Regions from separate parts of the Streptosporangium sp. NPDC049248 genome, predicted to be linked through region 1. Evidence: predicted binding sites of a transcription regulator. Region 1 holds the regulator's gene; each other region holds the start of a gene.
The links. The regulator HrcA, encoded in region 1, represses chaperone genes, less so after heat shock. The targets are predictions, from matches to a motif close to TTGGCACTCTCNNNNNGAGAGTGCCAA.
Positions count from the first base shown of each region.

Region 2: the regulator HrcA is predicted to act here: its motif matches at 7,930-7,956, upstream of AB0K21_RS31900 (DNA starvation/stationary phase protection protein).
Region 3: the regulator HrcA is predicted to act here: its motif matches at 7,737-7,763, upstream of groES (co-chaperone GroES).

Region 1 covers NZ_JBFAQY010000004.1:259,400-269,447, reverse strand. The annotation lists gene AB0K21_RS10475 (glycoside hydrolase family 18 protein) at 1-1,044, opposite strand, end outside; gene hemW (radical SAM family heme chaperone HemW) at 1,223-2,434, shown strand; gene AB0K21_RS10465 (DUF4870 domain-containing protein) at 2,448-3,077, opposite strand; gene AB0K21_RS10460 (DUF3097 domain-containing protein) at 3,102-3,917, opposite strand; gene AB0K21_RS10455 (hypothetical protein) at 3,976-4,716, opposite strand; gene hrcA (heat-inducible transcriptional repressor HrcA) at 4,900-5,913, shown strand; gene dnaJ (molecular chaperone DnaJ) at 5,928-7,067, shown strand; gene AB0K21_RS10440 (16S rRNA (uracil(1498)-N(3))-methyltransferase) at 7,134-7,865, shown strand; gene AB0K21_RS10435 (hypothetical protein) at 7,997-8,692, opposite strand; gene AB0K21_RS10430 (SigE family RNA polymerase sigma factor) at 8,689-9,168, opposite strand; gene AB0K21_RS10425 (histidine triad nucleotide-binding protein) at 9,451-9,801, shown strand; gene AB0K21_RS10420 (PhoH family protein) at 9,894-10,048, shown strand, end outside.
Region 2 covers NZ_JBFAQY010000022.1:151,337-161,384, forward strand. The annotation lists gene AB0K21_RS31865 (alpha/beta fold hydrolase) at 1-405, opposite strand, end outside; gene AB0K21_RS31870 (lysophospholipid acyltransferase family protein) at 555-1,274, shown strand; gene AB0K21_RS31875 (substrate-binding domain-containing protein) at 1,310-2,317, opposite strand; gene AB0K21_RS31880 (acetylxylan esterase) at 2,423-3,391, opposite strand; gene mmuM (homocysteine S-methyltransferase) at 3,695-4,552, opposite strand; gene AB0K21_RS31890 (VIT domain-containing protein) at 4,745-7,075, opposite strand; gene AB0K21_RS31895 (MerR family transcriptional regulator) at 7,072-7,920, opposite strand; gene AB0K21_RS31900 (DNA starvation/stationary phase protection protein) at 8,045-8,512, shown strand; gene AB0K21_RS31905 (hypothetical protein) at 8,691-10,048, opposite strand, start outside.
Region 3 covers NZ_JBFAQY010000001.1:291,020-301,067, forward strand. The annotation lists gene AB0K21_RS01430 (hypothetical protein) at 1-307, shown strand, start outside; gene AB0K21_RS01435 (class F sortase) at 314-868, shown strand; gene tsaB (tRNA (adenosine(37)-N6)-threonylcarbamoyltransferase complex dimerization subunit type 1 TsaB) at 985-1,668, shown strand; gene rimI (ribosomal protein S18-alanine N-acetyltransferase) at 1,665-2,117, shown strand; gene tsaD (tRNA (adenosine(37)-N6)-threonylcarbamoyltransferase complex transferase subunit TsaD) at 2,110-3,141, shown strand; gene AB0K21_RS01455 (alkene reductase) at 3,247-4,305, opposite strand; gene AB0K21_RS01460 (MarR family transcriptional regulator) at 4,413-4,940, shown strand; gene AB0K21_RS01465 (hypothetical protein) at 4,992-6,251, opposite strand; gene AB0K21_RS01470 (class I SAM-dependent methyltransferase) at 6,444-7,610, opposite strand; gene groES (co-chaperone GroES) at 7,853-8,164, shown strand; gene groL (chaperonin GroEL) at 8,255-9,877, shown strand.

The sequences.
Region 1 (10,048 bases):
GCTTCCGGCGGCGAAGGTGCCCGGCGCGGGACCGGTGGCGGTGCCGTACAGGCCGTTCCTGCCCCCGGTGACGCCGGTCCAGCCCTGACCGTACGCGGGCACGCCCACCACGATCTTCTTGGCCGGGGCGCCGCGCGTCAGGTAGTCGCGGACCGTCTGGTCCACGCTGTACTTCACCGGGTTGGGGTCGCGCCGGTCGTTGAACAGGTTGCCGTTGTGGCCGGTGACGTTCTCCCACGAGCCGTGCAGGTCATAGCCCTGGATCGTGGCGAAGGTGAGCTGCTTGAAGACGTCGCGGACCTCGAAGCCCGCGTCGATCTTCGCGGCGGCGGCGGGCAGGAAGGCGGTCAGCTCGGTGCGCCGGTCGAACTCGTTCATCTGGCGGCGCAGTTCGGCGACGAACAGGGTGAAGTTCCGCTTGTCCTCGGGACGGATGATGTTGCCCTCGTTGCCGGAGGAGCCCGGCCACTCCCAGTCGAGGTCGATGCCGTCGAACACGCCCGCTCCGGTGCCGGGGGCGGTGCCGGGCAGGTTGCCCCTGAGCCACAGGTCGATGCAGGAGGAGGCCAGTCTGGCGCGCCCGGAGGGGGTCAGCACCGCGTCGGAGAAGTATTTCGAGCCGGTCCAGCCGCCCAGGGAGATCAACGTCTTGAGGCCGGGGTGCTTGGCCTTGAGCTTCTTCAGCTGGTTCAGGTTGCCGTTCAGCGCCTGGCCCTCGGCGTCGCCGACGCCGTCCACGCTCTGCTCGGCGGCCACCGGGCGCTGCCAGTCGGCCCACGGGTCGGCGGAGTAGCAGTCGCCCTCGGCGTTGACGAAGCCGAAGGCGTAGTTGATGTGGGTCAGCTTGGCGGCGGCGCCGCTGCTCTCCATGTCCTTGACGTGGTAGTCGCGGCCGTAGACGCCCCACTGGATGAAGTAGGCGACCCGCTTGAAGCGGTCACCGTTCCCTGAGGGGGCCTGGGCCTGGGCCGGGGCCGGTAAGGCCACCGCCGCGAGACCCGCGGCGAGGGCTGCCGCGATCATGTTCCGGAGGAGTCTCTGCACGGGCTTCTCCACTGCTCGGAATAGTAACTTATAGGAAACTTTCCTTTAAGTTTTCCCGGATCGTAGACCTGTGCGATCTGTCCGTCAACGGTACGCGGCGGTTTGACCGGTGAGCGGCCGGCCTTCCACAGCCGGGGCGACGTCCCGGGCATCGCATGGGGAGCGGCAGACTTGGGGCGTGCCATCCACACTTCCCGACGGGGATCCCGTACCCGCCTCGGGCGAACTCCCCGAGAGCGCGCTCGCCGGACTCGGCGAGCGGCCCTTCGGCTTCTACGTCCACGTGCCCTTCTGCGTGACCCGGTGCGGTTACTGCGATTTCAACACCTACACGGCCTCGGAACTCGGTCCCGGCGCCGCGCAGCGGGACTACGCGGACACCGCCGTCGACGAGGTGCGGCGGGCGCGGGCCAACCTCGGCGCCGCGCGCCTCCCGGTCGAGACCGTGTTCTTCGGCGGGGGCACCCCGACCCTGCTACCGGCCGGAGACCTGGTACGGATCCTGGGGGCGATCGAGGAGGAGTTCGGGCTCGCTCCCGGCGCCGAGGTGACCACCGAGGCCAACCCCGAGTCGGTGGACCCCACCTACCTGGCGGAGCTTCGCGAGGGCGGGTTCAACCGGATGAGCTTCGGGATGCAGAGTGCCCGCGAGCACGTGCTCGCGGTGCTGGACCGTCGCCACACTCCCGGACGCCCGGCGCGGGCCGTACGGGAGGCGAGGCAGGCGGGGTTCGAGCACGTCAACCTTGACCTGATCTACAGCACGCCAGGGGAGAGCGACGACGACTGGCGTGCTTCGCTGGCCGCGGCGATCGAGGCGGGACCCGACCATGTCTCCGCGTACTCGCTGATCGTCGAGGACGGGACGAAGCTGGCCGCCAGGATCAGGCGGGGCGAGCTCCCGATGCCCGACGACGACGTGGCCGCCGACCGTTACCTGATCGCCGACACCATGCTGGCCGAGGCGGGGTTCGAGTGGTACGAGGTGTCCAACTGGGCGACCTCCGAGGCCGGGCGATGCCGGCACAACCTGCTCTACTGGACCGGCGGAGACTGGTGGGGCGTCGGTCCGGGGGCGCACAGCCACGTCGGCGGTACCCGCTGGTGGAACGTCAAGCACCCCGCCGCCTACGCCCGGCGACTGGCCGCGGGCACCTCGCCCGCCCAGGCGCGAGAGGTGCTGGGGTCCGGGGACAGGGCGGTGGAGCGGCTGATGCTGGAGCTGCGACTCGCCCAGGGGTTCCCGCTCGGGGAGCTCGACCGCCCCCGGGTGGTCGCCCGCGCGCTGGCCGACGGACTGCTGGAGACGGAACCGTTCAAGGCGGGCCGGGCTGTGCTCACCCTGCGCGGCCGCCTGCTGGCCGACGCACTGGTCCGCGACCTCACCTGAGTTCCGGCCCGGGTCAGCTGACGAAGCGGATGCTCATCGGATAGCGGTGGTTCTCCCCCCGGTTGGCCGCCACCGCGGCGATGACCATCATGATGATCGACCCGATCCAGAGGAGGAGCATCAGCACGAAGCCGATGAGCACCAACGCCAGGATCATGCAGACGAAGTAGGCGATCAACACCGTGAGCTGGAAGTTGAGGGCCTCGGCGGCCTGGTCCCGCACGTAGGGTGACTCGTCCTTCTTGGCGAGGTAGAGCACCAGCGGGCCGACGAAGCTGGTCAGCAGACCCAGCAGGTGGGCGAGCATCGCCATGGTGGTGTCGTCGCTGCCGGGCCGCGGGCCGTAGGTCCCCGGCGGCGCCTGGTAGCCGTACCCCACCGGGCCGTACCCGCCGTACCGGGCGTAACCATCCTGGTAGCCGCTCTGGTAGCGGTAACCGCTCGGGTCGTACGGGGGAGTGGGATGGCCCTGGCCCGACTGCCGGTAGCCCTGGCCGGGCGGCGGGGCGCTCTGGCCGGGCATGGTGTGGCCGGGCGTCGTGTAGCCGGGCGTCGTGTAGCCGGGCGTCGTGTGGCCGGGCGGAGGATCGCCGATGCGCTCCGTCCGGTCCTCGCCCGGTGAATCCCCAAGGTTCTCGCTCATGGCCCCTCCTGATGGGTTGACGGCCTAGCCATCCTCGCCGGGAACCGTGACGAAGTCGATCAGCTCTTCGACCGGACCGAGCAGCTCGGGCTCCAGGTCGGCATATGTCGTGACCGATCCGAGGATGCGGCGCCACGCGTCGCCGGGTTCCGTCTTCCAGCCCAGCGCGGCGATGACGCCCTCCTTCCAGGGCACGCCGCGCGGCACCGACGGCCAGGAGGAGATCTTGAGCGTGTGCGGCTTGACCGCCTGCCAGACGTCCACGAACGGGTGCCCGACGATCAGCACGTGCGGAGAGGAGATCCGCGCGGCGATCCGGCTCTCCTTGGAACCGGGGACCAGGTGGTCGACGAGCACACCCAGGCGGCGGCCGGGGCCCGGGCCGAACTCCTCGACGATGGCGGGCAGGTGATCGACCCCCTCCAGGTACTCCACCACCACACCCTCGACCCTCAGGTCGTGGCCCCAGACCTTCTCCACGAGCGCGGCGTCGTGCACACCCTCGACGTATATCCGGCTCTCCCTGGCCACCTGGGCCCGCAGGCCCTCCACCGCGATGGAGCCCGACGCGCTCCGCCTGGGGCCACGTGGCGCGGCGGCCGGGCGCACGAGCGTCACCGTCCTGCCCTCCAGGAGGAACGCGGCGGGCTCCAGCGGGAATACCCGCCGACGGCCGAAGCGGTCCTCCAGGGTGACGGCCTCCTTGTCGCAGGCCACCACGGCACCGCAGAAGCCGCCGTCGGCGTCCTCGACGACCAGGTCGAGCTCGGCGGGAATCCGGGGGATCTCCCCTCTGCGGGGGCGCCGCCAGTCTCCCGCCAGAACGTCACGCTCGTACATCACCGACCGCCCACCGTCTCTCGCAAGGGATCACGTGGGACGCTAGCAAACGCCGCGGTCACCTGCCGTAGGGCCCCGGTGCTCCCCACTGCCCCGCCGAGGCGGCGGCCCGGCGCTTGCGGGCGTTGCTCCGCTTCACCAGTACGACGATCGTCACGACGATGGCCAGCAGGATCCCGATGCCGGGCACCGCGAACAGGGCGATCACCCCGCCGACCAGTGATCCGGCGGCGAGTTCCCGGCCCACGCCGAACGTGGTGCCCTCCGCCGGGTCGGCGGTGCAGTTGACCTGGTAGTCGCCCGCCTGCTCCACGCCGATCTGCAGGCCCATCTCCCAGACGACGCCGTCGGAACCCGACACGGTCTGCTGGACGAGCGGCTTCTGCAGGCTGGGCGTGCCGGTGCCGCCGGTCAGCGTGCACTCGAAATTGGTGGGTCCACTGGTGGAGACATAGATGGCGGGCTTGTCGGCCGGGTCGAGCGTGACCGTCGTGTTTTCGCCGGGGGCGAACGTCTTCGTCGGCGCCGCGCTGGTGACCGCGCCCAGCACGCCACCTGCGAAACCGCCGATGCCGACGATGATGCTGACCAGGGCGAGCAGCCACACCCCGACGATCCATCCGATACCGGGCTTGATCTTCCCGCTGGGGGGCGGGCTCTGCGGGGCGCCGTAGCCGGGAGGTGCGTAACCGTAGGAGGGACCGTTCTGGTGGGGCTGCTGACCATACGGCTGCTGGGGGGAGCCGTAACCGGGGCCGCGGGAGGCGTCGCCCGGAAAAGAACCAAAATCATTGGACATGTACGAATTGTGGCGGTAACCGGTTGAAACGCGATAGCAGTTGACTTGCCAATGGCTTGGCGTCATCATCCGCACCTCTTGCTTATCGCGCCTTCCGTACGGGGGCCGTACACTTGGCACTCGGGAACACAGAGTGCCAGACCTCGTGTTTCCCATCTGAACGCAGGCAGGGAGGTGACCACGTTGGTCGACGACCGGAAGCTCGCCGTGCTTCGCGCCATCGTCGAGGACTACGTGTCCACCAACGAGCCGGTGGGTTCGAAGGCTCTCGCGGATCGGCACAGTCTGGGAGTGTCCCCGGCGACGATCCGTAACGACATGGCGGTGCTGGAGGAGCAGGGCTACATCGCCCAGCCTCACACCAGCGCCGGTCGGGTGCCCACGGACAAGGGCTACCGGCTCTTCGTTGATCGGCTCTCGCAGGTGAAACCCCTGTCGAGCGCGGAGCGCAAGGCCATCGAGAGCTTTCTCGCGGGTGCGGTGGACATCGACGACGTCGTCATGCGGACGGTGCGGCTGCTTGCCCAGCTCACCCGGCAGGTCGCCGTGGTGCAGTATCCGACACTGACCAACTCGACGGTCCGGCACGTCGAGCTGGTGCCGCTGAGCGAGCGCCGGCTGATGTTCGTGCTCATCACCAACACCGGCCGGGTGGAGCAGCGTGTGGTCGAGCTGCCCGACGTCGTGGACGAGCAGCGGGTGGCCCATCTGCGAGCGATGCTCAACACCTCCCTTGACGGGTGCGGGCTCACCAGCGTTCCCGACAAGGTCGCCGACCTGCCGGAGCGGCTGCCCGCCGAGGATCGGCCGCTCGCGGCCACGATCCTGTCCGTGCTGCTGGAGTCCCTGGTGGACAGGCACGATGAGAAGATCGTTTTTGCCGGGGCCGCCAACCTCGCGGGAGCCGACTTCACGGTCGGGCTCCGCGATGTGCTGGAGGCACTGGAAGAGCAGGTCGTGCTCATGCGACTGCTCGGTGAGACCTCCGACCTGTCGGCGCTGACCGTGCGGATCGGCTCGGAGAACCCCTACACCGGACTCCAGGGCACGTCGATCGTCGCCGCCGGATACGGTTCTGGGGACAAGCAACTGGCCCGGCTAGGTGTGCTGGGCCCGACGCGGATGGACTACCCGGTCACGATGGGCGCGGTGCGCGCGGTGGCACGCTACGTCAGCCAGATCCTGGCTGCATCATAAGAGGTCAACGAAAAGTGGCTAAGAGCGACTACTACGGCACCCTCGGGGTGCGCCGTGACGCCAGTGCGGAAGAGATCAAGAAGGCGTACCGACGTCTGGCGCGCGAACTGCATCCTGACGTCAACCCCGACCCCGAGACTCAGGAGCGCTTCAAGGAGATCACACAGGCCTACGAGGTCCTGTCCGACTCCAGCAAGCGGCAGATGTACGACATGGGGGCCGACCCGTTCGCCTCGGGCGGCGCGGGGGCCGGTGGCTTCGGTGCCGGCTTCCCGTTCAGCGACATCATGGACGCCTTCTTCGGCGCGGCCGGTGGCGGCGGCGGGCGTGGACCCCGCTCGCGTGCCCGTCGCGGACGCAACGCCACCATCCGGGTCGAGCTCGACCTGCGCGAGTCGGGCTTCGGCACGACCCGCGAGCTGGTCGTCGACACCGCGGTGGTCTGCGAGGTCTGCACGGGGTCGGGCGCCGCCGCAGGCACCCACCCCGACACCTGTGACATGTGTCATGGCCGGGGTGAGGTATCCCAGGTCACCCGCTCCTTCCTCGGTCAGGTCATGACCTCACGGCCCTGCCCGCAGTGTGGCGGCTTCGGGTCGATCATCCGCAACCCCTGCCAGGAGTGCTCCGGTGACGGCAGGGTCCGTACCCGGCGGACCATCAAGGTCCGCATCCCCGCCGGGGTGGAGGACGGTACTCACATCCAGCTCGCCGGAGAGGGCGAGATCGGTCCAGGCGGCGGCCCGCCCGGCGACCTGTTCCTGGAGATCGTCGAGCGCCCCCACGAGATCTTCGAGCGGCGCGGCGACGACCTGCACTGCACGGTGCAGATCCCGATGACCGCGGCCGCGCTCGGCACCATCCTGACCATGGAGACGCTCGACGGAGCCGAGGAGCTGGACATCCGTCCCGGTACGCAGTCGGGGCAGACGATCCCGCTCTACGGCCGCGGTGTGCAGCGTCTGAACGAGACCGGCCGTGGCGATCTGCTGATCCACGTGAACGTGGAGACCCCCTCCCGTCTCGACGCGACACAGGAGGAGCTGCTGAGGGAGCTCGCCAAGCTCCGCGGCGAGGAGCGCCCGCCCGGCAAGTTCGCCCCCGGGCAGCAGAGTTTCTTCTCCCGGCTGCGGGACGCCTTCAATGGCCGCTGACCCGGACCGTCCCCGCGCACGTCGCGGCGGCAGGGGCCGTTCCGGGGCGGCCCGCTCCGACGGCTCATGACCGTTCCGGTCTTCCTGGCCGAACCCGCCGACCTGGCCAGGCCGGAGTTCGTCTTCGGCGGCCCCGAAGGGCGCCACGCGGCGGCCGTACGGCGGCTGCGGGCCGGGGAGCGGCTCGACCTGACGGACGGGGCGGGCTCCGTCGCCGAGTGCGTGGTGATCGAGGCGGGCAGGGATTCGCTCCGGGTCCAGGTACTGCGCCGTCACGAGGTGCCCGTGCCGTCTCCGCGTCTGGTCGTGGTCCAGGGGCTGCCCAAGGGCGACCGGGGCGAGCTGGCCGTGGAGATGATGACCGAGGCGGGGGTGGACGTGATCGTTCCCTGGGCCGCGGCCAGGTGTGTCACCCAGTGGAAGGGCGAGCGGGCGGCCAAGGCGCTGGCCCGCTGGCGCTCCACGGCGCGTGAGGCGGGCAAGCAGTCACGTCGCTTCCGCCTGCCCGAGGTGACCGGGCTCGCGTCCACCGCCGGGGTCGCCGCCCTGCTGTCGGCGGCGGCGCTCGGCGTCGTGCTGCACGAGGAGGCCGCCTCCCCGTTGTCCGGTCTGCCGCTCCCGGCGGGCGGCGACATCGTCGTGGTGGTCGGCCCGGAGGGCGGGGTGTCGCAGGAGGAGATCGCCGTTTTCCGCGAGGCCAAGGCGGTACCGGCGCTGCTCGGGCCGACGGTGCTGCGCACCTCGACGGCCGGGGTCGTCGCGGCGGCGGTGCTCCAGACACGCAGCGGCCGCTGGTGACCCCTGGCCGGCGGCCCTGAGCCCTGTGCCCTCCGTCTGCCGGGCCGGCGCCGGCACGTCGCGGCTCCTCCTCTTCGGGAGGGGCCGTCCGGCCGATCCTCGGCACGCCGGGGTCGGCCGGACAGGAGGGTCTAGCCGCTGACCGGGGTCGGCGCGGGGATGCTCGCCTCCGTCGGCATCGGGGGCGACGCGTCATCCGACGGCCCGCACTCGTCGGCCGAGCACGGGCTCTCCGAGGGAGCCGACGGTCTCGTCTTCGTCGGCGTGGGGGTCGCCTCGGCCTCCTCGCACTGCTTGGAGATCCCGCTGGGGTCGACCGGCGGGTCGTCGAGGGGGGTGGGGCAGGTGGGCGTCGGCGTCGGCCTGTGAGTCGACGGTGCCGGGGTCGCCCTGGAGGTCGGCCTCGTGCTGGGCGTGGTGCTCCTGGACGGCGTGGGCGTCGGCGGGAGCGTGGGGCTGCCCGCCTCCGACCTGCCGACGGCGGGGAGCTGGGCGGGGCCGGACGACGGCTGGGGCGGAGCCGGGGGCCTTGAGGTGGCTGATCCGTCCGGAGGGGGAGTGGACTCGGTGAAGTTGACCGTGCCGGTGCTCACCTGGGGGATCACCTGTTCGCGGAACTGGGGGACCACCATGACGATGGTCGCCGCGACCAGGAGCGCACCGGCGACGGAGGCCCCGGTCCGCCACCACGTCAGCCAGCGGAACCCGCGTCGCTCGATGCGGGCACGAATTATCTCCAGCCCGTCGGGGGAGGGAACGACCGAGTTCGCCTCCGCGCTGAGCGCACGGCGGAGCAGCTCGCCGTACTCATCCGGGGAGTCGGTCATGACAGTTGCTCCAGTGAGGTTCGTAGGGCGGCCATGCCGCGAGCGGTGTGGCTCTTGACCGCGCCTTTGCTGATGCCCATCGCGTGGGCGATCTGCGCCTCGGACAGGTCTCCGTAGTAGCGCAGGACCAGGGCCTCCCGCTGGCGCGCGGGCAGCCCGCGGAGCGCCTCGATGACGGCGGACCGCTCGAACTCGCCGATCGCCCCGTTCTCGGCGCTCGGCGCGTCGGGCATGCCCTTGGGCGCGTACTTCTCGACGACCGCCCGGTGCCGAAGCACCGAACGTGATCGGTTCACGACCGACTGCCGCAGGTAGGCCAGTGCCTTGTCGGTGTCGCGCAGGCGGCGCCAGGCGCCGTGGATGGCGACGAACGCGTCCTGCACGACCTCCTCCGCGGTCGCCATGTCGCGAACGAGCAGTACGGCGAGACGGACAAGAGACCGATAGTGCGCGCTGTAGAGCGCGGTAACGGCCATGTCGGCATCCCATCCGACGGGCGCCGCCCCGAGCGATCTGTCTGCCACGAGGGTCTCGGTGGTCACATCAGTGGGACGCTCGGCCTTCCCAGAGGGTTTACGCTCTTCCGGTTCATTAAGGGGCATGACCCAGTCGTGTCCTCGCCAGGCGGCCGTATGGTGCTGTGCGCAAAGGCTGTCTTGGTTGAAGTTTTGCACAACCACCATATCCGGGCGGATCTTTGTTTGCTGGCGGGAACCATCACCGATTCGCAACGTCCTCGGCGGTAAGGTGCCTGCATGGTGAGCGAAGCCGACTGCCTGTTCTGCAAGATCGTGGCCGGGGAGATCCCCGCGGAGATCGTCTATGAGACCGATCGCACGCTGGCCTTCCGCGACGTCAACCCCCAGGCGCCGACCCATGTGCTGGTGGTCCCCAGGGAGCACCATCGGGACGCCGCGGCGCTGGCGGCCGCCGACCAGGGGCTGGCCGACGAGGTGCTCAAGACCGCGCACGCGGTCGCCAGTCAGGAGGGAGTCGCGGAATCGGGTTACCGGCTGGTGTTCAACACCGGACCCGAGGCCGGTCAGACCGTCTTCCACGTGCACGGACACGTGATCGGGGGGCGGGGCCTGAAGTGGCCGCCCGGCTGAAAACCGGCAAGCGCGATCCTGGCGATCACGGATACGATGGCGTTGAAGTTCCACGCCTATATCTGGAGGCGAACAGGCCGTAAGGCCAGCTCATGTCCGAGACAAACGATTCCAGCAGAACGTCGCCGAGATCCAGGGGTTCCAGCCGGACTCAGGCGAAGGTGGTGATTCCGGACGATCAGTCGATGGTCAGCCTGCTGGGCTCGCGCGATGAGCTGTTGCGCGTCATCGAGGGCGCCTTCCGCGC
Region 2 (10,048 bases), on a different contig from region 1:
GAACCTGAGCAGGGGGGCCAGCCTGAGCAGCGGCACGTCGTTGGTCACCGACGGGTTGACGATCACCAGCCCGCTGATCCGGTCGCCGTGCACCTCGGCCAGCCGCAGCGCCATGCAGCCGCCGAGCGACAGGCCCATGACGAAGACCTCGGCGCAGGCGCCGCGCAGGTCCGCCAGGGACTTGTCCAGCTCGGCGTACCAGTCCTCCCAGCGGGTGTGGCTCATCTCCTGCCAGGTGGTGCCGTGGCCGGGCAGCCGTGGCAGCGAAACGGTGATGCCCGCCGCCGCCAGGTACTCGCCCCACGGACGCAGGGACTGCGGTGATCCGGTAAATCCATGACAGAGCAGGACGCCGATCTGTCCTCCCGCATGGTGGTACGCCTCCGCACCGGGCATGACTGGCATCGCGGCTCCTTGTAAGGTTCGCCCGATCGTCGCACGACTGGGGCGTGTTTTGCGAGAGGTCGATTTGGGTGGTTCGGTGGTGTAGGTGACCGAGGCCGGAAGTGGGAGGATAACTCCAGGTCCTCGCCTGTCAACTGAAGGAGCATGGAGTGTTCTACTGGGTGGTGAAGGCGATCCTCGGACCCCTACTCCACGTGATTTTCCGCCCGTGGGTGGAGGGCGTGGACAATGTGCCGAGGCAGGGGCCGGTGATCCTGGCCGGAAACCACCTGTCATTCGCCGACCATTTCTTCGGTGCGCTCTTCCTGCGGCGCAAGGTGATCTCTCTCGGCAAGTCCGACTACTTCACCGGCCGCGGCCTCAAGGGCATGGTGAGCAGGGCCTTCTTCAGTGGCGTCGGCACCGTCCCGATCGACCGCTCGGGGGGCAAGGCCAGCGAGGCGGCGCTCCGCACCGGCAGGCGCATCCTTGACGAGGGCCATGTGCTCGCCATCTATCCCGAGGGCACCCGCTCCCACGACGGACGTCTCTACAAGGGCAAGACCGGGGTGGCCCGCCTGGCGCTGGAGTCACGCGTGCCGGTCATCCCGTGGGCGATGGTCAACACCTTCGAGATGATGCCTCCCGGCCGCATCCTGCCCAAGCTGGGCATCCGTCCCGGTGTGAAGTTCGGCAAGCCGCTGGACTTCACCCGCTACTACGGAATGGAGGAGGACCGCCTCGTGCTGCGCGCCGTCACCGACGAGATCATGTACGCGCTGATGGAGCTCTCCGGCCAGGAGTACGTCGACAGGTATGCCGCGAGTGCCAAGGCCGAGGCCGCCCGCGCCGCCAAGGAGGCCGTCGTTCGGGCACGCGAGCGCACCTGAACGTCCCGGGTCTCCGCACGGGCGGCCGGCGGAGATCAGCGGGTCGACTCGCGGACGACCAGTTCGGGCTGGAACATGACCTGCCGGTGGGCGTGGGACTCCGGGTTGTCGCACTCGTCGAGCAGCAGTTCGGTGGCCACCCTGCCGAGCCGGTGGGTCGGCTGCCGGATCGAGCTGAGCGAGACCGCGGACGCCGAGGCGAAGTCGATGTCGTCGTAACCGATGAGCAGGACGTCCTGGGGGACCCGCACGCCCGCGTGGAGCAGCCCCCGCAGCACGCCGAGGGCCAGCAGGTCGTTCGCGCAGAACACGGCGTCCGGCAGCCGCCCCTCGGCGACGAGCTTCTCCGCGGCCTGCTGACCGGACCTGGCGTTCATCGCGCTCATCGCGACCTCCTCCAGCACCTGCCCGGGGTCGCGGCCCGCCGCGGACAGCGCCCGCTCGGCCCCGGTCAGGCGGTCGGCGCACTGGCGGATGGTGAGGGGGCCGGTGACGTAGGCGATCCGGCCGGCCCCGGCGGCCAGCAGGTGGGAGACCGCGAGGGAGCCGCCGGTGATGTCGTTGACCGCCACCGAGCACTGGTCGGCGCGCTCGGCGGGGTGATCCACCAGGACCACGTTGATGCCGCGCCCCCTGAGCTGGTCGAGCTTGGCCAGGTCCCCCCCGGCGGGGGTGATGAGCACTCCGCGGACCCGCTGCTCGGCGAAGACCAGGAGATTGCGCTCCTCCTTGAGCCTGTCGCCCGAGGAGTTGCCCAGGATCACCGCGTACCCGCGCTCGCTGGCCACCTCCTCGACCCCGGCGGCCACATCCGTGAAGAAGGGGTTGCCGATGTCGATGACCGAGAGGCCGACGGTGCGGCTGTGCCCGGCCCGCAGGCTGGAGGCGGAGCCGTGCCGGACGAACCCCAGCTCGCGAATGGCCTTCTCGACCCGGGAGCGGGTGGACTCGGCGACCTTCTCCGGGCGGTTGAGCACGTTGGAGACCGTTCCCGGGGAGACTCCGGCCCGCGCGGCCACTTCCTTGATGCTCACCGAACTCATGTGCACTGATTAAAACGTAACAACCGTACGAGCGCCAGCGAAGTCACCGTTTACAGCTCACCTCTGGCTTTTAACTAAAACGTTTCGACAAGCATATCCGGCCGGTCAGCCTGTCAGCAGTTTCCTGGCGACGCTGAGCTGCTCGGCGATCTGGTCGGACTCGCCCCCCTCGTGGCCGTTGAAGGCCCACACCCGGATGTCCTTGTCACCGGCGTAGTGGTTGTAGGCGGCGAAGACCGTGGAGGCGGGGGTGATGCCGTCGCGCAGGCCGACGGAGAAGAGCGCGGGCGTGGTGTTGCGGGCGGCGAAGTTCATGCCGTCGAAGTGGTCGAGGGTGGCGAAGACCTGGTCGACCCGGCGGCGGTTGGACTTGAGGAACCGGCCGAGCTCGGCGTAGGGGTCCTCGTCGGTGATCTCGGCGGCGCGGCGGATGTGCGACATGAACGGCACGTCGATGAAGGCGAACAGCAGGCCGGGTACCAGCGCGCTCACCGCCATCGCGAGGCCGCCGCCCTGGCTGCCGCCGGAGACGACGATGCGCGAGGCGTCCACCAGCGGGTGCGCGCGGGCGGCCTCGACCGCCCTGACCCCGTCGGTGTAGAGGCGCCGGAAGTAGTAGTCGTCGGGGTCGGACACGCCCTGGGTGAGCTTGCCGCTGCTCTGCGCTCCGGTGCCTCCCACCGGATCGGGCGTGTCACCGGGCCGCCAGCCGCCGCCCTGCCCGCGGGAGTCCATGACGAGGACCGCCCATCCGGCCGCAGGCCAGGTGAGCCAGTCGTGCGGCAGCCCCCGGCCGCCGTTGTAGCCGATGTACTGCACCACACACGGCAGCGGCTCCTCGGCCGCGGCGGGCAGCAGCAGCCAGCCCTTGATCTCCTGGCCGCCGAAGCCCGCGTAACCGACGTCGAAGCAGCGGACCAGGGCCAGGTCCGTCTCCACCTCGGTGAAGACGGCGTTCAGGTCGTGCTCGCGGGTCTCGGCAAGCGTCCTCGCCCAGAAGGCGTCGAACCCGTCGGGTTCCCGGCGCTCGGGCCGGTACTCCCTGAGCTGGTCGAGGGGCATGTCGACGAACAAGAGACCTCCTGGGGGCGGAACGCGCTCCGGCGTCCTGGGCGCCGGCCGATCACTACCGTAGGCCGTCGCGGTGCCCGGGGGTAGTGCGGGGTTCCGGCCGGCGAGAACGTATCAATCCGGCGATCCCGCCTGGGGCGTTGAGGCGGCATCGATGGTGCCCGACCTGCCGCTCGGCCTGTTCGTCACTGCTGAAACGTTTTTAAGCCTGGTCGCGACCCGGCACCTGGAGCGCTGCGGCGGCGCTGCGGCCCCGACCCGGTCGCCGAGGTCCCGCCGGCGAGGTGACGGCGGGACCTCGCCTGATCAGGCCAGGTGGGCGCGGATCTGGCGGATGTGTTCCGGCGTGGTGCGGCAGCAGCCGCCGACGAAGGCGGAGCCCGCCGCGTTCCACCCGGCCGCCGCCTCGCCGAACTCCACCGGGTCGGCCAGCCCGAGCCAGCGGTGGTTCGCCGAGTCCCAGACCTCGCCGGAGTTGGGGTAGGCCATGGTGGGCTTGCCCTTGATCTGGGAGATCAGGTTGAGCACGTGGCGCGGTGCCGTGCAGTTGACGCCGATCGCGATCACCTGGGGGTTGCCGGCGAACAGGCGGGCCGCGGTCCGCAGCGGGGTGCCGTCGTTGATGTGCTCGCCGTCGCGGCAGGAGAAGCTCACCCACGCCCGCATCCCCGGCGTCTCGGCCAGCAGCCGCCGGAGCGCCCTCGCCTCGGGGTAGGAGGGGATGGTCTCGCAGGCCAGCAGGTCGGCCTCGCTGTCGGCCAGGATGTGCCAGCGGTCGCGGTGCCAGTCGGTCAGGCCGTCCTCGTCGAGGTCGTACTTTCCGGTGTACTCGGCGCCGTTGGCCAGGTAGGCGCCGTACGGTCCGACGCTGGCGGCCACGGTGCCCGAGCCGTGGGTGTCCCTGGCCTGGGCGGCGAGGTGCACGGAGAGCAGGATCAGGTCCTCGGCCTCGGCGGCGCTCAGTCCCCGCCGCAGAAACGCCGGTATGCTCGCCTGATAACTCGCCGTTATCGCCACCTCGGCACCGGCGGTGAAGTAGTCGAGATGCGCCTGCCGGATCACGGAGGGGTTCTCCAGCAGGAGCTTCGCCGACCACAGGTCGTCTCGCAGGTCCGCGCCCAGCTCCTCCAAATGGGTGGCCAGGCCGCCGTCCAGAATCACCATTCCGCTACTTTATGTGGAGCCGCGAGGCCGGGAAGCCCGCTGTCCCGTACCGGCCCCGCCGAACCATGCCCGTGGTGCCGGGAATCGCGGACCTCCGGTGTCCTGCGCCGGAGAACGCCACGGGCGACGGAGTTCAGCGGACACCTTCTCCGGGCCCGGCCCGTCCGGTGGTCCGTCCGGGCCCGGAAGAGGTCATCGCTTCCAGAACGGACGGCGTCCGCCGGTGCCCACCAGGGCCTCCAGAACCTCCACGGCCCGCTGCCACAGGGCGTCCACGTCCCCGCCGGCCCGCAGCTCCTCGGCCAGGGCCGCCAGCTCCGCGTGGCCGCCGAGGTAGATCACCAGGGCCGCGAGGCGGCTGCCCAGGTCCTCCAGCACGCACAGCCGTTCGGCGGCGGGCAGGGACGCCGCGGCGCGCAGCCGCTTCAGCTCCTCGGCGAGCAGCTCCCGCGGCGGCTCCTGCGGCCTGCCCTGCGGCTCGGGGGCCGGCACCGGACGGGGCAGCATCCGGGCGCGGTCGTCGAAGCCGCCGGCCGCCGCCTCCTGCGGCAGGCCGCCGCCGATCGCGCTCGCCGCGAACTTCGGCATGGAACCGGGAGCGGCCATCCCGGGCGGCCCCATGGGCGGTTTCGGCATCGCGCTCGGGGCGGCCATCGAGGTCAGCATCATCGGCGCGGCGGCGACGGGGTTCTCCCAGCCGCTGGGCGGCTCCACCGGCTGGATCACCCGGTGCCCGGGACCGCCTTCGGCGACCACCTGCGTGTCGACCGCGACGAAGGCGGTGAAGCGGCAGAGCACCCCGTACCTGAGCGAGGTCTCCACGATCTCGGCCTCCAGCGACCGGTCGCCGATCGCGTAGCGGTCCTCCAGGGTCCGCAGCCGCCCCCGAGCCCAGATCGCCCGTACCGCCGGGTTGTCCACCGTCGCCGAGGCGACCCGCCGCTCCCACGGCAGGCCCGCGGCGTCCCGGCCCCGTACGGTCAGCGCCCCGGTGGCGGCGCCACGGTAGCGGCCGAGGACGGTGAGCGGGACGCCGGAGTAGATCGAGCCGACGTGGCCGACCGTCTCGGTGATCAGGTCGAGCCCGTCGGAGTGCAGGGCCAGGTCGGTGACCAGGGGAGCGCCGATCCTGCGGTGGATGTGCTCCATCGCCTCGTCAAGCCGGTCCTCGGACTCGACCAGCTCGCACCGGCCCCCGCCCAGCCCGGCGAGCCTGCCCAGGAACCCGGCGTTGACCGCCCTGTCGATGCCGACCGTGTGCACCCGCACACCGGCCAGCCGGGATCCGGTCCGCTTCAGGATCTGGTCCTCGTTGCCCACCTGCCCGTCGGTGACCAGCACCAGCACCCGGTCCCTGGCGGAGTCGGCGAGCAGCGCGGCGGCCTGCTCAAGCGGGGCCAGCATCTCGGTGCCGCCGCGCGCCTCCAGCCTGGCCAGATGTTCCACGGCCCGGTAGCGGTTGCGGTCGGACGCCGCACAGAGCCCCTCGCCGAGCCCGTCCGGCCGCTCCACGACGGTGTCGAAGGAGAGCACCGCGAACCGGTCGCGCGAGGTGAGCGTGTCGACGATGCGGGCGGCGGCGCGCCGGGCGGCCACCATCTTCCAGCCGGTCATGCTGCCCGAGCGGTCGAGCACCAGCACCACGTCCTTGGCCCTCGCTCCGGCGGGTGCCGCCTCGGGGACGACGGTCAGCGTGAACGTGCCCTCGCCGTTCTCGTCGTCGGGGACCACCGCCAGGGAGGTGGAGGCGTTGAAGGCCAGACGCAGGATGAAGTCGCGGTCCAGCCGCTCGCCCGGCTGGAGGCGGATCGTGCCGCCCTCCTGGAGAACCGCGTGCAGGCTGGAGCGGATCTCGCGCAACTCCAGCCCCGCCGGGTCGACGGAGACGGCCAGCGAGAGCCGTACCGGGTTGGGGAAGCCGGGCAGCAGCACCGGCGGGGTGATCCGGGAGGCGTCGGGGACCGCGTCGGTGTCCGGGGTCCACCCGTCGCCCGCCCGCTCGCCGTCCAGCGGCGTGCCGGGGATGTAGCGGGGGGCGACGACCAGCGGGAAGCGGAAGGTGGCCGCGCCGTCCTCGTACGGGAGCGGCTGGTTCAGCGTGAGATGGACGGTGACCCGCTCGCCGGGCACGATGTTGCCGACCCTGATGGTGAAGACGTCGGGGCGGTCCTCCTCGGCGATCGCGGCCCGCCTGCCCTGGGCGATCGCCTGGTCGTAGTCGGCCCTGGCCTGGCCGCGCTCCTTGAGCACGCCCTCGATGACCCGCCCGTCGGCCTCCATCCTGAAGGCGGTCACGGCGGCGCGGTCGGGCAGCGGGAAGACGTACGTCGCCTCCAGTGCCACGTCGTGCGGGTTGTGGAAGCCCTGGACCACCTCGAGGTCGGCCATCAGGCCGGACACGGCGGCGGTCACCTCCACGCTCTCCAGCGGCAGGTTGCCGCGTTCGGTGGTGAGCGTCCCCAGCCCGGCGTCCGGGACGGGCGAGCACTCCTCCGGTGACAGTGTTGCGATCGAGGTAATCATGGTTGCGTTCCTTCCGGAGGTGTGAGGCCGCGTTCGCGCAGGAGCGACAGGAGCTCCCGCGACGCGGCGGCTATCTCGGCGAGGTCGTCGGGCGAGGGGGTGCGTCCGCCGCTGCCGCCGCCGTCGAGCAGCAGCGTCACGCCGTCCGCCAGGCGTACGCCGTGCACGATCACCGCGGGCGGCCGGGTTTCCGCGGCCGGACGGGGGGCCGCCGGAGGGGGCGGGGGCGTTGCGGGTACGCCCGCCCGGGGCACGGGCCGATGGGACGGGGCCGGGCCGTGCGCGGTCTGGCCGGGTGTGGTCTGGCCGGGTGTGGTCTGACCGGACGGGGCGGGGCGGGGCTCTGCCCGGCCGGGTGGAGGCGTGGCCCCGCCGGACGACGCCGGAAGGGGCGGGGTGTCGGCGGGGGCGGGTTTCGGTGGTGGCACGGGTTTCCGCGGTGCGGTGAGGCTGGTCTCCGCCGGAGCCGAGGACGGCTCGGCCCAGAAACGCGGGCGTGCCGCCCTGGGGGAGACCGTCTCGGCGGGGTGCTCCGGCGACCGCTCGGGGATGCGGGCGATCGACTCCAGGGTCTGGTCGGTGGCCCCGGTCAGCTCGGCCTGGATCTCGGCGATGGTCCGGCCGTCGGCCTGGCGCCGCTTGACCGCGATGAGCTGGAGCAGGTGGCGCCTGCCGTACAGGGCCACCCGGCCGCGCCGGGCCAAGGGGGGGTCGAGTAGGCCGATCGTGGCGTACCACCGGATGAGCCGCTCGTTGGGCACGTCCCTGACCCGCCCGTTGAGCCGGGCGGTGGGGGTCAGAGCCGCGGACGCCCGCTCGGCCAGTTCACCGATGGTCCATTCCATGTATCGATAGTGACACTGTCATCATGACACTGTCAATTTAAGAAGCTGGATAGGGATGCGGATAGGTGGGTACGGACATTTCGTAGCAAACGGGAAACCGAGCTCGAAATAGGGGGAAAATTTCATGTCCTCGATCACCAGTCCACTCAAGCCAGAAGACAAGAAGGTCGTCGGCCAGGTGCTCCAGGGTGCGCTCGTCGATCTGCTCGACCTGTCGCTCCTGACCAAGCAGGCCCACTGGAACGTGATCGGCCATAACTTCCGCACACTCCACCTGCAGCTCGACAAGATCGTCTCGTCGGCCAGGAAGCACGCGGACACCGTCGCCGAGCGCGCGGTGGCCGTCGGCTGCAACCCCGACGGCCGGTCCACCACGGTCGCGAACCACACCGAGGTGCCGCAGCTGGAGGCGGGCTACATCAACGACGGCAAGGTCGTCGCCGCCATGACGGACATTCTCGGATCCATCGTCCGCCGGATGCGCGAGCGGATCGCCGCCACCGAGAAGCCCGACCTGGTGACCCAGGACCTCCTGATCGAGATCACTCAGGACCTGGAGAAGCACCACTGGATGATCGAGGCCCAGCGCTAGATCGTCTCACCAAGGCGCCCCGGCCCGCCGGCCGGGGCGCCTTTTTGGTCGGGAGGCTCCCGGGGCTGTTCGCCGGCACCTGTTTCGCGGGGGATCAGAGTGGCGAAGGCGCCTGGAGAACGTGAAAGCCCGTGGCCTCCCTGTCCCGGCAGGGAGGCCACGGGCGAGATGATGCCGATCAGATGCAGTTCACCGGATACGTGGCCTGCTTGGTCGGCTTGTTGTGGTTCAGTACCTCGATGGCGACCGTTCCGCTGGTCTTCGAACTCCGGGTCCAGTGAGCGGACTGGAGGCCGAGGAATCCGCTGGATCCGACCTTGAGCGTGCGGGTGTCATCCGGCTTCCCGTCGATGACCCAGCGGTAGCTGATCTCCGTGTCCGGAGCCGCATGGAGGTTCGCCCACGCGGTCGGGTACGGCGCGGCGTCGCAGTCGCCGTAGTAGGCCACCGAGGTCAACGCGCCGATGCGGACCGTGCCAGGCGTCGGGTCCTTCGGCACACAGGTCCAGGAGTAGGTCTGCTGGGTGAACGGCTTGTTGTGGTTGAGCACCTCAAGCCGTACGGTGCCGCTTCCGCTGCTCTGTGCGGATTTGTTCCAGAAGTCGCCGATCGTTTGGGCGACGCCGGGCTTGAGCACCTCGCTCCTGACCGGACCCGGCTGGCCGTCGGCCACCAGACGGTACCTGACCTCGGTCTCCCGGTCCGTCGTGAACCTCCCGTCCACGCGCATGCTGAAGGAACGGTCGCAGTCGCCCGCGTAGTGCGGCACGAGCACGTAGCGGAAGGTCACATTGGCGTCGTTGGGCCCCTCGTCGCAGGTGAAGGTGTACGAGCGCTCGTCAGGCTGGGCGGGGCCGCCCTCGACCATGAGGCCGACCTTGTGCGGGCCGCCCCCGGCGGCACCGAGGGTCCAGGAGGCGGAGACGTCCTGGGAGCGGGCCTGGGCGGAGGCGGGGAAGTCCAGCACCTGCTTCTGCCAGGCGGCGCCGTCCACGAGCCACCAGTACGTGACCTGCTGCGCGGCCCCGGCGGGGAGCGTGACCCGCCCGGTGGCCCGGTACGCGACAGGCTCCACGCAGGTGCCCGCGTAGTCGCCCGGGGTGAGCTCCACGATCTGCCGTCCCGGCGTCACCGGAGGCTGCGTGGGCGTGGACGTCGGGGTGGAACTCGGCGTGGAACTCGGCGTGGACGTCGGCGTGGACGTCGGAGTGGACGTCGGAGTGGGCGCCGGGCCGCTCTTGCAGGTCACCGCGTAGTCGGCGCGGCCGGAGTCGTGTCCGCCGGGGGTGAGGATGCGGACGGCCTTCCACCCGCGGGCGGAGCTGCCCACGCTCATCGGCAGCGTGACCTGGCGGAGGCGCGGCCCGCCGGCGGCGAAGTACAGCGTCTCCGGCCGTCCCTCGCCGGTGATGCTGTCGATCCACCGGTAGTCGACGGTGGCCGGGGTGCGCGAGACCTGGATGGTCGCGGTGAACCGTACCGTCGCCGGGCAGACGCCGTTGTAGGTGGCCGGGCTGACGTCCACGTCCGCCGCCG
Region 3 (10,048 bases), on a different contig from region 1:
CGTCGCCGACGGCGTGGCCGCCGGTGTCTACGAGGTCAACGCCAGGTGCGAGGGGACCAACGACACGGGCAAGACCAACCTCAGGATCGTGGCCGACACCGAGCCGAGCTCCAGCCCGACGTCCAAGCCCACCTCCAAGCCGACCAGGACGATCATCAGCACCGAGGCGCCGGGCACGGGCGGCGGCGGCACCGCGGCGGGAGGCCCCGCCGACTCGGGCGGGCCGATCGGCACGACGGGCGTCCTGCTCGCCCTCGCCCTGGCGGGCGGCATCGGCATCGCGGTCGTGCGTCGCCGCCGCTCATAGTCCCCGATGGCCGATTCCACCCGCTGGTCCAGGATCGTCCTGGCCGGAGTCGTCACCGGCGCCGTCATGGTCGCGCTCAACAGCAGGGGCGGCGGCGAGGAGAAGCCGCCGGCCCGGGCCTCGGTCGTGCCCAGCCGCATCGACATCCCGTCCCTGGGCATCAAGGCGCCCCTGATGAAGCTCGGCGTGCAGGACGGCCGGATCGAACTGCCGCCGTACGAGAAGCCGGACAGCGCGGGCTGGGTCAAGGACAGCGCGGTCCCCGGGGACGAGGGTTCCGCGGTGATCCTCGGGCACGTGGACACCAAGACCGCGCCCGCCGTCTTCTACAGGCTCAAGGAGATGCGGGAGGGACAGGTCATCAAGGTGGTGCGCAGCGACGGCAAGGTCGCCCAGTACCGGGTGGACACGATCGAGCAGATCAGCAAGAGCCGGTTCCCCGCCGACAAGGTCTACCTTGAGGACGGCCTGCGGCTCATCACCTGCGGCGGGACCTTCGACTGGGACAACCACGAATACCGCGACAACCTCATCGTCTACGCCACCCTGGTCAAGACCTGAGCCCACCCGCCCGAGGCCCGTGCGGGGAGTGGCGGGCGGGCTCCCGCCCGCGTTCCCCCGCGCCCCACCGGGGTGGCGCTCCTGAGCCCTCCCCGGAAGGACTAGGCTAACTGTTCGTGCTGGTCCTGGCCTTTGACACCGCAACCCCCGCCGTCACAGCAGCGCTGCACGACGGTGCGAGGGTCCTCGCCGAGTCGACGACGGTAGACGCGCGCCGCCACGGCGAGCTGCTCGTACCCACGATCGAGACGGTCCTGAGCGAGGCCGGAGCCTCGCTCCGCGACGTCACCGCGGTCGTCGCGGGCTCCGGCCCCGGCCCCTACACCGGGCTCCGGGTCGGCCTGATGACCGCCCAGGCCCTCGCGACGTCACTGGGCGTCCCGGCGTACGGCGTGTGCACGCTCGACGCGCTCGCCTACGGCAGCGGGCTGACCGAGCCGTTCCTGGTGGCCACCGACGCCCGGCGCAAGGAGGTGTTCTGGGGGCACTACCAGGAGATGCGCACCCGGCTGTCCGGCCCCGCGGTGGACCGCCCCCAGGACCTGCCGGGGGAGCTCCCGCTGGTCGGCGCGGGCGCGCGGATGTACGCCGAGGTCGTCGGGGCCTCCCGGCTGCTGGACGCGCCGGAGTATCCCCACGCGGGCGCGCTGGCGGCGCTGGCCGCCGAGCAGCTCGGCGAGCCGGACGTCGACACGGTCGTCGAGAGCGGCACCCACCCCGTGCTCGGCCTGCCCCACCCGATCTACCTGCGCCGTCCCGACGCCCGGGTGCCCTCGGCGCCCAAGAAGGTCTCCGCATGACGACGGCGCTCCGTCAGATGACCTTCGACGACCTGCCCGCGGTCATGGAGATCGAGCGCAGGACCTTTCCCGCCGACGCCTGGAGCGAGGGCATGCTCCGCGGCGAACTGGACGACCAGCCGAGGACCAGGCACTACGTGGTGGCCCTGGCCGAGGAGGCGATCGTCGGCTACGCGGGCCTCGCCGCGGCGGGGGACCAGGCCGACGTGCAGACCATCGCGGTCCTGGCCGAGTGGCGCCGGAGCGGCATCGGCGGCGCCCTGCTGACCGAGTTGCTGACCGAGGCCGAGCGCAGGGGCGCGGTCTCGGTCTTCCTTGAGGTGCGCGCCGACAACCCGGGCGCGCAGGCGGTCTACGACAGGTTCGGGTTCGAGCGGATCGGCATGCGCCTCCGCTACTACGAGGACGGCACCGACGCGATCATGATGAGAAAGGATCTCCATGCGTGACGAACCGGTGGTCCTGGGCATCGAGACCTCCTGTGACGAGACGGGGGTGGGAATCGTCCGGGGGCACACCATGCTGGCCAACGCCATCGCCTCCAGCGTCGAGCAGCACGCCCGTTTCGGCGGGGTGGTGCCCGAGGTCGCCTCCAGGGCGCACCTGGAGGCGATGGCCCCGACCGTCGAGCGGGCACTGGAACGGGCGGGCCTGCGCCTCGCGGACATCGACGCGATCGCGGTCACCGCCGGGCCGGGGCTGTCCGGTGCGCTGCTCGTCGGCGTCGCCGCCGCCAAGGCGTACTCGCTGGGTCTGGGCGTCCCGCTGTACGGCGTCAACCACCTGGCGGCCCACGTCGCGGTGGATCAGCTGGAGCACGGAGCCCTGCCCAAGCCGTGCATCGCCATGCTGGTCTCCGGTGGGCACTCGTCCCTGCTGCTGGTGCCCGACGTGGCGAGGGAGGTCGTCTCGCTGGGGTCCACCGTGGACGACGCCGCGGGCGAGGCGTTCGACAAGGTGGCCAGGGTGCTCGGCCTGCCCTTCCCCGGCGGGCCGCACATCGACAGGGTGGCTCGCGACGGCTCCGGCGCGGCCATCGCGTTCCCGCGCGGCAAGTACGACGACGGGACGCTCGACTTCTCCTTCTCCGGCCTGAAGACCGCCGTGGCCCGGTGGGTGGAGGCCAGGGAGAAGACGGGCGAGTCGATCCACGTGCCCGACGTGGCGGCGTCCTTCCAGGAGGCCGTCGTCGACGTGCTGACCCGCAAGGCCCTGCGGGCGTGTGCCGAGTACGGCGTCGGTGACCTGCTGATCGGTGGCGGGGTGGCGGCCAACTCCCGGCTGAGGGCGATGGCGCAGGAGCGCTGCGAGGCGGCCGGGGTCCGGCTCCGGGTCCCCAGTCCCGGGCTGTGCACAGACAACGGTGCCATGGTGGCGGCGCTGGGCTCCGATCTGGTGGCGGCAGGTATCGAGCCGTCGCCGCTGGACATCCCCGCCGACTCCTCGCTGCCCGTCACCACGGTTCACGTGTGACGGGCTCACGGCTGTCGAGGGGCACTTCGAGGCGCTGTCCCGGGCCGCCGCGCCCCCGTGGGCGGCGGCTGTACGGGGGGCCTTCGAGGCGCTGTCGCACCGCTCCTACGCGGAGTGCAGAGCCAGCACCGGGTAGTCGGTGTAGCCGCGGTGGTCGCCGCCGAAGGCCGAGCTGAAATCGGCCTGGTTGAGCTCGGCGCCGAGACGGAGGCGGACCGGCAGGTCGGGATTGGCCAGGAACGACGCGCCCAGCGAGACCAGGTCGGCGCCGCGCTCCAGGGAGTGCGAGACCCTGGCGGCCGGGTCGCCTATCGACGCGTCGTTGACGATGAGGGCGTTCGGCCAGGACTTGCGGATCTCCAGGCCGAGGTCGTCCGAACCGTCCACCTTCAGGTGCAGGTAGGCCAGGTCGAGATCGGCGAGCTCGGAGACCAGCGCCGGGTAGACCTCGTGCCGGTCCTCCTCGACCAGGTCACCCGCCCCGTTGCCGGGCGAGAGCCGGATGCCGACCCGGGACGGGCCGATCCGGTCGGCGGCCGCCCGCGCGGTCTCCACGGCGAAGCGGATCCTGTTGTCCACCGAGCCGCCGAAGCGGTCCTCGCGCAGGTTGGCGTTCTGCGACAGGAACTGATGGATGAGATAGCCGTTGGCGCCGTGCAGTTCGACCCCGTCGAAGCCCGCGTCCATGGCGCGGGCGGCGGCGTCCGCGAAGTCCTGGATGGTCGTCTCCGCCTCGGCGGTGGTCAGCTCCCGGGGGGTGGGGTGGTCCTGCAGGCCGCTGGGCGTGAAGATCTGCCCCGCAGGTCGTACGGCGGACGGCCCGACGGGCAGCGCGCCGGTGTTGTCGGGATGGCCGATCCGGCCGGAGTGCATGATCTGGGCGAAGATCCTGCCGCCCGCCGCGTGGACGGCGTCGGTGACCTCCCGCCATCCCGCCACCTGTTCGTCGGTGTGCAGTCCCGGGGTGTCCATGTACCCCTTTCCGGCCTGGCTGGGTTGCACCCCCTCGGTGATGATCAGGCCCGCGGAGGCTCGCTGGGCGTAGTAGAGGGCGGTCAGCGACGAGGGGATCCCGTCGAGGTAGGACCGCGAGCGGGTCATGGGTGCCATGACCAGGCGGTTAGGCAACTGGAGGCCGGCCAGCGTGAACGGTGAGAACGGCATGACGATCCCTTTCTTGGCTGGCCAACTTGGCTAGCCAATAAGCAGTTCTACAACTTGGTCGGCCAACATGCAAGCGATAGTCTCGGAGAGGACGGAAGGACCTGAACATGGCGGAGCCGCTGTTCGACGAGAGGTGCGAAGCGACCAGGGAGTGCGGTGAGTACGACGCCGACCTCAACTGCCTGATGGCCTACGCCGCCCGGGGGCACCGGGTCCTGCTCGCCAGCCTCCTCGGGGAGATCGATCTCTACCCCGGCCAGGAGCGCGTGCTGGGCGCCCTGTGGGACAACGGCCCCCAGTCGCAGAACGCGCTGGCGAAGATCGTCGGCATCGACGTGTCCACCATGACCAAGACCCTGCAGCGCCTGGAGCGCAGCGGCTTCGTCAGCCGCAGGCCCGACCCGGCCAACCGGCGGATCAGCATCGTCGAGATCACCCCCAGGGGGCACACGCTCCGCCCCGAGGTGGACCGGGTCCTCGCCGAGATGCACCGCCGGATGACCCGGGGGCTGACGGAGGAGCAGACGAAGGAGCTGACCTCCCTGCTCGGCGTGGTCAGGGGCAACCTGTGCCGCGAGGCGGGTGTGCGGGACCCGGCCGGGGACCAGGCCCTCGACGCCGCTCGGACCGGCTGACGGCACCCGTACCGGATCGGCGAGGAGCGGATCCTGGCCGGGGCGCTCCGGTCAGTCCCTGGTGGGGCGGAGCAGTGCCTCGGCCAGGGCCAGCATGGTCTCCTCCAGGGCGCCCAGCCGGCGGGTGAGGTCCGCGTGCGCGGGCTCCACGGTCTCGTTCAGGGCGTCGGAGAGCTGGTCGCGGTCGGGCTGGGCGCGGAGCATCTCGGCCAGCGGTGTCAGCGCGGCCTCGGCCCGGATGACGCGCTCGTCCAGGGAGTCGAAGCGCTCGCGTTGCTCGTCGGTCTGGGCGCCGATGAGCGCGCTGACGCCGGTACCGACGCCGAGGACGGAGGGCAGCGCCTCAAGGCGCTCGTCCAGGCTCTCCAGACGCTCGCCGGACTTCTCCGCGCGGCCGTCCAGGGTGGACAGGCGGGAGTCGATGACGTCCATCCGGCCGGTGAGGCGGCCCTCGATGTCGTCGAGACGCTCGTCGAGGGTGTCGAAACGGCCGCCTGCCGCCATGCGATGGCCGGTCAGCCGGTCGACGCGGCTCTCCACGGCGGCGGCGCGCTCGTCGATCCTGGGCACCACCAGATCGACCCCGGCCCCCACCCGCTCGACCCTGCCGTTGACCTGTTCGACGGCGGCGAGCACTCGGTCGGCGGCCGTGCCGACCGCCTGCTGGACGCTCGCGGACAGGCTGAGCATCCCCGCCTCGATGCGCCCGGCACGCTGGGAGAGGTCGGCCAGCGCCCTGTCCAGGCGGCCGAACCGGTGCGCCGCGATGCCCATGTCGGCCTGGAGTCGGCCGAGGTGCTCGGCCAGCTGCCGCACCTGCTCGTCGATGCCCTGGGTGCCGTCGGAGATCGCCCGGAGGCGGGTGAGCGCCTCGTCCACGCTCTCGCCCACGGTGCCCAGATCGGTCCACAGGCTCGGCAGCTCGCCGAGGGGGGTGACCCGGTCGCGGACGGCGTCGACCCGCCTGCCGAAGGACTCGACCCGCTCGCCGACGGCGTCGACGTGGTCGCGGACCGCCTCGACGTGCTGGGCCAGGCCCTCGGCCCAGGAGGGCGGGCGGGCGGCGATGTCGTCCAGGCGCCCGTTGACGGATTCGAGCGTGCCGTTCAGCCCGCCGATCTCACGCTCCCTGACCTCGCGCAGCAGCCACTCCATGCCCTCCAGGCGCTGCCGGATCTCGTCGAGCACGGCGCCCTGGGTCCGCTGCTCGTAGACGTGGTCCTGAGCCGCCCGGGCGAGGAGCTCGCGCATCCGGTCGGAGATGGCGGTCTGACTGCCCGTCTGGAGCAGGGTGTGGTCAGAGTGATCCACCGAGAGCTCCTTCGCTCGCCGACGCTCAGCCGCGCGGTTGGATTGGGTCGGTTCTGCCGATGAACGGGATGAAATCGAAGGCGAGAGAGAACTCCCGCCCGGCAACCTTAGCCTCTGGATCAAGGTTTTCCGGGGGCGAGATTAAAAGACAGGAATTGTCTGTTTGCTGGAATAATCAACCATTTTGGCTGGTCAGCTGGGGCTGCATATGAAAGCAAATGGCCTGTCACCTATTCGGGTGAGAATGACCGTCGCGGATTCGCTCCCGGGCAGCCGGAGATCTTTCCTGAGACGGTCGACGTCCACCGCGGAGCCACGTTTCTTGATCGTCACATTGCCGGCCCCGCGCTCGCGGAGCGCCGCCCGCAGCCGCTTGAGCGAGAACGGCAGCGTCTCGTGGACCTCGTACCGTGACGCCCACGGCGTCGGCGCCGCGACGTCGCCGGTGATGTAGGCGATCTGCGGGTCGAGCAGGCGCCCGCCGACCGACGCGGCGATCTCGGCGACCAGGTGGGCGCGGATCGCCGCGCCGTCAGGCTCGTAGATGTACCGGCCCGCCGGGCCGGTACCGGGGTCGCCGAGGGTGGGGTCGGGCGTCATCGTGACGCCCGACGGCAGGATCGTGGCCCTGCGCGCCGTCTCGCCCGCCAGCGTGCCGCACCAGATCACGGCCTCCTTGACGTCGCCCCGGTAGGAGACCCACTCGGCCTCCGCGCCGGCGGGGACGAACTCGTAGGGGATCCCGGGGGCGACCTTCAGGCAGGCGGCCCCGGCCCTGGCCACCATCTCCAGTACGGCGGGCCAGGCGGGCGAGTAGGCCATCGGGTCGAAGGTCCTGCCCCGCGCCGTACGGCGCGCGGGGTCGGCGAACAGGACGTCGAAGGCGGCCGGGTCCAGGGCGGAGGCGTCGGCGGCGCGGACCGAGACCCGGTCGCCGAAGCCCAGGGCGTCGGCGTTGGCCGCCGCGATCGCGGCGGTGAGCGGATCGGCGTCGACCGCCTCGACGACGCATCCGGCCCTGGCCAGGGCGAGGAGGTCTCCGCCGATACCGCAGCAGACGTCGGCGACCCGGGAACCCGCGGGGACGCGCCGCGCCCGGTGGTCGGCCACCTCGCGGCGGGTGGCCTGCTCCAGGCCGGGCCGGGTGAAGTACATGAGATCGGCGTCGGCGCCGAACTTCTCCCTCGCGCGCAGCCGGAGTTCGGCCTGGGTGAGCGCCGCCGAGGTCAGGTCCGCGTCGTAGATCTTTCTTAACCTTGTCACCGCCGCCACCGGGTCGTCGCCGATGGTCTCGGCCGCCGCGCCCAGCGCCTCCTGGCCGCGCGGGGTCAGGAGTTCGCGGAATGCGTCGAGATTCACACCACCCGACGCTACCGCCTCCACCGTGGGGCTTCGCGAAGGGCTTCCACCTGGTTTGACGTTCGCCCGAAGCGCAGACGGGCGCTCCGTGTTGACTGTCAAGCCCTCCTTGCATACTGTTCCGTATTGGCACTCTCCCGGTGAGAGTGCCAAATACATGCGACGAGGCAGGTCTGACACCCGCGACGGCAGACCGCTGGTCGCCTCTTCTAGATCATTCAAATCTGAAGGGGAGGTCCGACGTGACGACCGCCACCAAGGTTCCCGTTAAGCCGCTTGGCGACCGCATTGTGGTCCAGCCGCTTGAGGCCGAGCAGACCACCGCTTCCGGTCTGGTCATCCCGGACACCGCCAAGGAGAAGCCGCAGGAGGGCAAGGTCCTCGCGGTGGGTCCGGGCAACTGGGACGACGAGGGCGAGAAGCGGATTCCGCTCGACGTCAAGGAGGGCGACGTGGTCCTCTACAGCAAGTACGGCGGCACCGAGGTGAAGTACAACGGCGAGGAGTACCTCGTGCTCTCCGCCCGTGACGTGCTCGCCATCATCGAGAAGTAGTTCTCGCTTCACAAAGATGACGTATCGAGCCCCGGGTCGCGAGAGCGCCCGGGGCTTTGATGCGCCGACGTACTTATAGAGAGGACTGTCATGCCGAAGATCCTGTCGTTCGAGGAGGACGCACGCCGAGCTCTCGAGCGCGGCGTGAACGCTCTCGCGGACGCGGTCAAGGTGACGCTGGGCCCGCGTGGCCGCAATGTCGTCATCGACAAGAAGTTCGGTGCGCCGACCATCACCAACGACGGTGTCACCATCGCCCGCGAGGTCGAGCTGGAGGCGCCGTACGAGAACCTTGGCGCGCAGCTGGCCAAGGAAGTGGCGACCAAGACCAACGACGTCGCCGGTGACGGCACCACCACCGCGACCGTCCTGGCCCAGGCCATGGTCCGCGAGGGCCTGCGCAACGTGGCCGCCGGAGCCCAGCCGCTCTCCCTCAAGCGCGGCATCGACGTCGCGGCCAAGACCGTCAGCGACAGGCTGATCGAGTCGGCGCGCCCGGTCGAGGACAAGAAGGAGATCGCGAATGTGGCGACGATCTCCGCGCAGGACGCCAAGATCGGTGAGCTGATCGCCGAGGCGTTCGACAAGGTGGGCAAGGACGGTGTCATCACCGTCGAAGAGTCCAACAGCATGGGCCTGGAGCTCGAGTTCACCGAGGGCCTCCAGTTCGACAAGGGCTACCTGTCGCCCTACATGGTGACCGACCAGGAGCGCATGGAGGCGGTCCTGGAGGACCCCTACATCCTGATCACCCAGAACAAGATCTCCTCTGTCGCCGACTTCCTGCCGCTGCTGGAGAAGATCGCGCAGACGAAGAAGGCCCTGCTGGTCATCGCCGAGGACGTCGAGGGCGAGGCCCTCGCGGTGCTCGTCACGAACAAGATCCGTGGCACCTTCACCTCCGTCGCCGTCAAGGCGCCGGGCTTCGGTGACCGCCGCAAGGCCATGCTGCAGGACATCGCCATCCTCACCGGTGGTCAGGTGGTCAGCGAGGAGATCGGCCTCAAGCTGGAGCACGTCGGCCTGGAGGTGCTGGGCACCGCCCGGCGCGTCGTCATCACCAAGGACTCCACCACCGTCGTCGACGGTGCCGGCGAGGCCTCGGCGATCGCCGACCGGGTCAAGGAGATCAAGCTCGCCATCGAGCAGTCCGACTCCGACTGGGACCGCGAGAAGCTCCAGGAGCGTCTCGCCAAGCTCTCCGGCGGCGTCTGCGTGCTGAAGGTCGGCGCGGCCACCGAGGTGGAGCTGAAGGAGAAGAAGCACCGCCTGGAGGACGCCATCTCGGCGACCCGCGCGGCGATCGAGGAGGGCATCGTCTCCGGCGGTGGCTCCGCGCTCGTGCACGTCTCCAAGGTCCTCGACGACCTGGGCCTGACCGGCGACGAGGCGACCGGTGTCGCCATCGTCCGCAAGGCGCTCGTCGAGCCGGCCCGCTGGATCGCGGAGAACGCCGGCCTCGAGGGCTACGTCGTGACCTCCAAGGTCTCCGACCTGCCCGTCGGCCACGGCCTCAACGCCGCCAGCGGCGAGTACGGCGACCTGATCGCCCAGGGTGTCATCGACCCGGTCAAGGTCACCCGCTCGGCCGTCCAGAACGCGGCCTCCATCGCCGGCATGCTGCTGACGACCGAGGCGCTCGTGGTGGACAAGCCCGAGGAGGAGGCTCCGGCCGCCGCCGGTCAGGGCCACGGCCACGGCCACGGTCACTGATCTCACCGGTTCCGAACGGCTCGCGTCTCTCCGGAGGCGCGAGCCGTTCGCGTTTTGCGGTAAACCAAATGTGCCCGCGGCGCGTCATGGCGTGTCACCGGTAAGCGCAAACGCGGTTCCTCCGAATAGTCGATGTATTTGGCAATCGAATGAAATATTCGTACATACCGT